DNA from 2 places in the Paenibacillus sp. 7516 genome. Region 2 is predicted to be linked to the other one. Evidence: a T-box and tRNA genes for the amino acid it is inferred to sense, from the RefSeq annotation. Region 2 holds a T-box; the other holds one or more tRNA genes.
What was found. The T-box of region 2 lies ahead of CHI14_RS28080 (valine--tRNA ligase). A T-box ahead of a tRNA ligase gene usually reads a tRNA of that ligase, here a tRNA-Val.
Positions count from the first base shown of each region.

Region 1: it encodes a tRNA-Val, which carries the amino acid that the T-box ahead of CHI14_RS28080 (valine--tRNA ligase) is inferred to sense. The anticodon was not compared.

Region 1 is NZ_NPBI01000020.1:545,847-549,264, forward strand. It holds gene CHI14_RS18425 (hypothetical protein) at 4-216, shown strand; gene CHI14_RS18430 (hypothetical protein) at 210-491, shown strand; gene CHI14_RS18435 (DUF3892 domain-containing protein) at 573-809, opposite strand; gene CHI14_RS18440 (GNAT family N-acetyltransferase) at 937-1,380, opposite strand; tRNA gene CHI14_RS18450 (tRNA-Val) at 2,005-2,077, shown strand; gene CHI14_RS18455 (organic hydroperoxide resistance protein) at 2,329-2,748, shown strand; gene CHI14_RS18460 (YdhK family protein) at 2,939-3,418, shown strand, end outside.
Region 2 is NZ_NPBI01000045.1:29,951-33,368, reverse strand. It holds gene CHI14_RS28080 (valine--tRNA ligase) at 1-1,504, opposite strand, end outside; T-box leader at 1,563-1,851, opposite strand; gene CHI14_RS28075 (LysM peptidoglycan-binding domain-containing protein) at 2,012-3,418, opposite strand, start outside.

The DNA.
Region 1 (3,418 bases), on a different contig from region 2:
ATTATGCTGGGAAAATATATTGGCCAGATGGTGGAGCTCGTGTACATGGATCGTGCAGGACATATTACGCAGCGTCAGATTCGAATTAACAGTGTGCGAGGTGGGAGAATCAGAGCGTCCGCAGGAGCAGATGGATCACCCCGGACTTTTCTGGAGCAAGGTATTCTGGCATGGCGTCCTATCCTTCATAAGGACGGGGAGGCGGGCATATGTTAAACGATTTTGAACGGAAGATTTTACGGATTATCGTTAATTATGCCGGGCAGCGACGACGTATGCCCCGAATGGATGAGCTGGAGAACAAGACGGGGCGAAGCCGGGCTCTCATTCACGAATCATTGCTTGAACTGGAGCGCAGACAGCATATTAACTGGACGAATAAGTCCACGCTGGAAGGAATACAAATCTTGCAGGCATGGGAACAGGATCCGCAGCCGATTCGTAAGAGTCAACCTGCCGGAGATGCCGTTAAATATTTTTTGGAATACTAGGGAAACTTTATTGCGAAATAAAAACGCCAATCCGGGATGCCGGACTGGCGTTTGTTTCGTTATTACACATCGTTCATATATTCAGAAAGTGGGGAGTTGATCCAGATTGTTGGTCGGGTCGCCGTCCGCATCACCGCGAATGTGCATTTCCCCGTCCTTGCCTTTAAACACATTTACACCCGCTATGGCTCCTGCCTGTACTTCTGCAAGCGCTTGTTGATAATCCAGTATGCGTCCAGATGAGGTTTGGAAGCCAGTCAGATCACCGTCACCATTTTTTTGTACTGCTGTGAAGCTCTCACGTGTCGTCTGATTCATCATGTCACACTCCTTATCTGAGGAAATGAGAATTTTGAGTTCCCCTTTAGCCTGTCCGAATCGAAGAAAAGTATGCATGACATCGTAGAACACTTGTAAACACGTAGATTCATCGAAGGATAAGGTTTTACAGGCTCTTTCTCATGCGTACATGCAGAATGTCGGCATCATAAAAAGGTTCCTCCGAGATCACTTCATATCCGAGCTTCTCATAGAATTTCTGGGCCTGACATTGTGCATCCAGTACAGAGTAAGTCAAGCCAAGCTCGCGTGCCCGCTCTTCCATGGCTAGCAGGAGTACACGTCCATAACCGAATGAACGATGGGATTGAAGCACAGCGATTCGCTGCATTTTGGCCGTATCCTTGCTGTAATAGATAAGTCGTCCTGTAGCAACAGCCTGTCCGTTCGTACTTAATAAAACATGATGTACATCAGGACTGATGACATCAAATTGATCGATTTCAATCTCGGCAGGCACCTGCTGCTCGATGACAAAAACGTCATGGCGGATGCCCAATGCTTGCTGGAGCTGTTCATCTGTCGTTACATAACTAATTTCCGCTGCCAATTCCATTCCTTCTTTCTGCTCTTGAGCGACATATCAGACTGCATTATACAAAAAATCGCTTTTCCTGTATAGTTGAGTCTGGAACATATTGGGAGAGGGGAGAAGAGGATGGGCGTGGCAGGAATTATGACCATTACACTCTTGATGTCTGCCGGAATGATCGCTTTATTATATTACGTAACCAAGAAAGCCTACTCCAGAAAGTGGGATGAGGATGAGTGAGAACATGCAAGAGTGTCAGGGCAAAAGTTCACTGTTTCCCTGGGGCGAATAAACCTCTTCATGGACAGATTTCGAGTAGACATCGAGCCAAACAGGCAGATCATCCGTTACATTCGATTGCTGTAGTTGTTGGAATTGCACGGTATGTTCATCTCGTTCCAGACTGCAGCCGGAGATCACGAGAATAAGGATGGTAAGGGAAAGTATGAAGCCTAATTTTTTGCTATGGGGCCGGGATTTATGGGAATTTGTGTGTGGCATGGGAGTCACCTCTTTAATAAAATGGTAATCGTTCCTTTAGTGTGCTCCAATCTCCACAAAATATAACCAATAAACCATTGACATTGTACGCGTTTACTTGGTATGATACTGTTACTTCATTCGAACAGAATAGGTTATCATGATCTGTTAGCTCAGCTGGGAGAGCACTATCTTGACAGGGTAGGGGTCAGTGGTTCGAGCCCACTACAGATCATAACGAAAAGTCCTTGCGTAGCAAGGGCTTTTTTCTTGTTTGTTTTGAAGATTCGCTAAAAACTTGGATCAAACTCAGATGTAATAAACTAAGAAAACAAAGTGTTGAAGTCGCCAAAATGGCGGCTTCTTTTTTTATAACAAAATAATTGTTTACAAACGCAATTAAATTGTATACAATCAAATTGTAAACAATAAGTAAATGAGATTATTTTATCAAATAAAATTCAATGATAAAGAGGAGAAATGACAATGAAAACTCTATATGAAACGACAGTAATCAATACAGGTGGACGTCAAGGGATTGTGCAATCACCAGATAACGTATTTATGCTGGATGTAGCTGCACCACCGGAGCTTGGCGGTAAAGTGACTACGGCTACGAATCCGGAGCAGCTGTTTGCAGCAGGATACAGTGCATGCTTTAACTCTGCTTTGGAGTTTCAATTGAAGAAACATAATGTGGAGATTGAGCGAAGTACCGTATCTGCAACGGTGATGCTTGTTACAGATCCTTCGGACAACGGAGTGAAGTTGGAAGTCGAGCTGGAAGTAAAAATCGAGGGTTTGGATGAAGAGACCGCACAGAAATTTGTCAAACTTGCTCATGACTATTGCCCATACTCCAAAGGAATCAGAGGCAATGTAAATGTAACTCTGGAGATGGCGTAACAATCAATACGAACTAAGAACACCTTCAAATGTCTGTCCTATTGCCATTGTAAAAAGGGAATAGGACAGAGTTGAAGGTGTTTTTTATTATGGGGGTCTAAGGATAAACTTTGGGAGATTAAAGGTTGAAATATACCCACGTGGGGTATATTATAAGATATCTAGATTCGTATTTCAAAGGAGAGTTGACATGAAAAAGTACGTAATGATGATGGTATCTCTACTGATCACGGGAAGTCTGATGGTAAGTGGTTGCGGTAAAAATACGGAACAGAATAGCAGTAATGGCAGCGGAGACAGCAATAACAGTCATGCTACAGGAGAAATGCACCATTCGGATTCAGGAGAGCTGCCACAAGGGCTTATGGAAAAGGTGGATCCTACATATCCGGTTGGCAGCCAGGTTATCATGAGTGCCGACCACATGTCCGGTATGAAAGGGGAAACCGCCACGATTGTTGGAGCCTACGAAACGACCGCTTATGCTGTTACGTATACACCGACAACGGGGGGAGAGCCTGTGAAGAATCACAAGTGGGTGATCCACGAGGAAATAAAGGAGCACAACAAAGAGCCCTATAAAGTTGGTGAAGAAGTTGTATTGGAAGCCGACCATATGTCCGGTATGAAAGGGGCAACCGGTACCATTGATTCCGCTGAACAGACAACA
Region 2 (3,418 bases):
AAACCCAGAAATAAATGATGTCATATCCGGTTACAAGTACACTTGTCGGATAGTAACGTTTCAGATCTTCTGTATCTTCAGGCCAGCCGAGTGTGGAGAAAGGCCACAATGCCGAACTGAACCACGTATCCAGAACATCTTCATCCTGTCTCAGCTTACGACCAGCGTACTCTGGCAGTGTTGTTGGATCTTCAGCCGATACAATAATTTCACCAGTCTCATCGTCGTACCAGGCCGGAATACGATGTCCCCACCACAACTGACGTGAGATACACCAGTCACGAACATTTTCGATCCAGTTCAGATACGTTTTCTCAAAACGATCCGGAACGAAGTTTACGCCTTCCCCATTTTTCTGTTTTTGGATGGCTCTTTCGGCGAGAGGCTTCATCTCAACAAACCATTGTGTGGACAAATAAGGCTCAACCACAGCTCCCGTCCGTTCGCTGTGTCCAACCTGGTGTGTGTGATCCTCGATGTTGATCAATACACCCAGTTCCTGCAAATCTGCAACGATCTGCTTGCGGCAGTCACTGCGATCCATACCCTGATATTTGCCTGCTTCCGCATTCATGGTACCTGTCTCATCCATGACTGTGATCTGAGGCAGATCGTGGCGAAGACCCACTTCGAAGTCATTCGGATCATGTGCAGGCGTAATTTTTACAGCACCGCTTCCGAATTCCTTATCTACATAATCATCTGCAATAACCGGAATCTCCCGGCCGATGATCGGCAGGATCAGCGTTTTGCCAATCATGTCTGTATAACGTTCATCTTTTGGATGAACAGCAACCGCAGTATCACCAAGCATCGTCTCCGGACGAGTCGTTGCCACTGTAACATAACCGCTACCGTCCTTAAGTGGGTATTTCAGATGGTACAGGTGTCCCTGAACCTCTTTGTACTCAACCTCAATGTCAGACAATGCGGTACGGTTCACCGGATCCCAGTTAATAATGCGTTTGCCTCTGTAAATCAGGCCTTTTTCATATAGTTGAACAAACACTTTGCGCACCGCTTGGGAAAGCCCTTCATCGAGCGTGAAGCGTTCACGTGAATAATCCAGGGAGAGTCCCATTTTACCCCACTGCTGGCGGATCGTTGTCGCGTACTGGTCTTTCCAATCCCAGACTTTATCCAGGAACTTCTCGCGTCCAAGATCATAGCGGGTCAAGCCTTCTTCACGCAGCTTTTGCTCTACTTTGGTTTGTGTCGCAATACCTGCATGGTCGGAACCTGGGAGCCACAAAGCGTCATATCCTTGCATCCGTTTGGTGCGGATCAGGATATCCTGGAGTGTGAAATCCAGTGCATGCCCGATATGAAGCATACCGGTTACGTTCGGGGGTGGAATTACAATAGTAAATGGTTCAGCATCCTTGCGCTGACCAGCCTTGAAATATCCACGTTCTGTCCAGGTAGAGTACCATTTCTGCTCCGCAGCTTTCGGATCATACGTAGTCGGCATTTCTGTTGCCGCTGATTTTTTTTCTTCAGACATGTGTCATTCCTCCGTTACTTAATCATCATCGCCAAAAAACAAAAAAACCTTTCATCCATCAAAGGACGAAAGGTTAGCTTTCGCGGTACCACCTTTGTTTCACGCAGACAGAAAGAAACAGCATGCCTTTCTGAGGCTATCGTGACACTTCAAGCAGATAACGGCTGCTACCGGCCCATCCTACTTCAGGAACAAACAAATCACAATGACATGCTTCATCGTTCCTCGTATTCAAACAGGCAACTCCCGGGCGACTTCGATCAGTAGGTTCCTGCGGAATTTCTCAGCGCTGCAATCCCGCTCTCTGAAAGGCCTTGCTGTCTACTACTCCCATTCGACGTTGTTCTTTAAAAAACCTAAACACATCATACCCTGACCGTGCCCGATAGTCAACCTGACAACAGCGTAAACGGGCGGCAGCCCTGCGTATTAAGCCTAAAAGCAGCAAAAACCCGCAATCCTTACTGGATTGCGGGTTGGTATGGACGTTATTTTACAAGTCAGAGGTCAGGGGATGTATAGAATCTGCCCTTCTTCAACGACTTGTTCTGATAAACGATTGTATAATTGGAGCTCCCGGGTGCTCAATTGGTAGCGGTCAGCAATGCTATCCAACGTCTCTTCCCGCTGGACGATGCACAGTTTAACTTTGCGGAATGGTGTCTGATCCACAATCGTGCCCAAGAACAGGTTCTTCCACTGAACATCATCTGCCTGGTAGGCTTCTTCCTGTACGGAGCCAGCGACCGACTCGTCCTCCCGATCCGTTTCTGTATCCCGCACTGACCTACCCGAAGATAACAGGGACGAGATCCCCACCCCTTCTTCCTGTCTTGGTGAAGACTCCCTCTTGCTGCCAAACGCGACTTTGAGCTCTGGCTTGTCTTCTGTCTCAGCCACAGGTTCAGGAATGAACGAAACTGGCTCTGAAGATTCATCTGCTTCCACTGCTTCCGGTGCAGAAGGTCGTTCCCCTTCGGCAGATTCCAGTTCAGACGCTGCAAACACATCCTGCCAATTCTCTGCTGGCTTCTCAGCCTCCGTCTGATCTTCCTGCGGTGAACCTGACCTGGAAGATTCGAAGTTCCAAACATTCGAAACAGCCACGTTTTCTGATGGTTGTTGGTTCAGCTCCGTGTTTGTATGTAAGGTCTCCACGGAAGGCTCCGCCCAGACAGATGGTGATTCCTCAGTCAGAGGTAGCAATGGCTCAGACTCCGGATAAGAAGCCAGCCGGTCTGCAGTCTCCGCCATGAAAGACGAGACGGGTGAGGGTGAGGCAGGCACTTGATTATCAGCTGCTTCATCTTCTTGGGTGATTAATGAAGGAGCGTTATCTTCAGCAGGTCTTTTCTGATATTCTTCTTCATCTTGATTCTCGAGCGTATCAGCATAGATCTGTTGCGGTGCAGGGGTTAACTGTTCTTCCGGCTGCGCATTTTCCTCATAACGGATGTTTTCTTCAGCGGCTTGCTGCGGATTCTCAGGAATTTCTGATGTGTATAGAGACTCGGCCGTTATAGGCAGACCTTCCTCTTCACTGCGCTGCAGCAGATATTCCTGAGCAAAGGTGTTCAACCCAGCATCTGCATCCTCTGCCTCCGGGGCGCGGTTAACCTGCTGCGGATCAGGGTAGTGTACCACAGTAAACTCTTCCGCTGACCAGGCCTGCGGCTCTTCAACAGGAAAGCCCTCAATGCCACGCAGTGACAGCACACCTGTAATATTCAAGCTTCGGCTGGATAACAAATCCACATCAAAGTTTTCAATCTCAATCGAGATATCCTCAATTGATCTCACCCGATTCAGGGGAACCGTGATCTCAACCGGAATAAAATGTTTCAGTTCCTCCGAGATCTCGTTCTCTCCCCGATACGCACCTGTAAGCAAAAGATGGCCTCGCAACGTTGCATG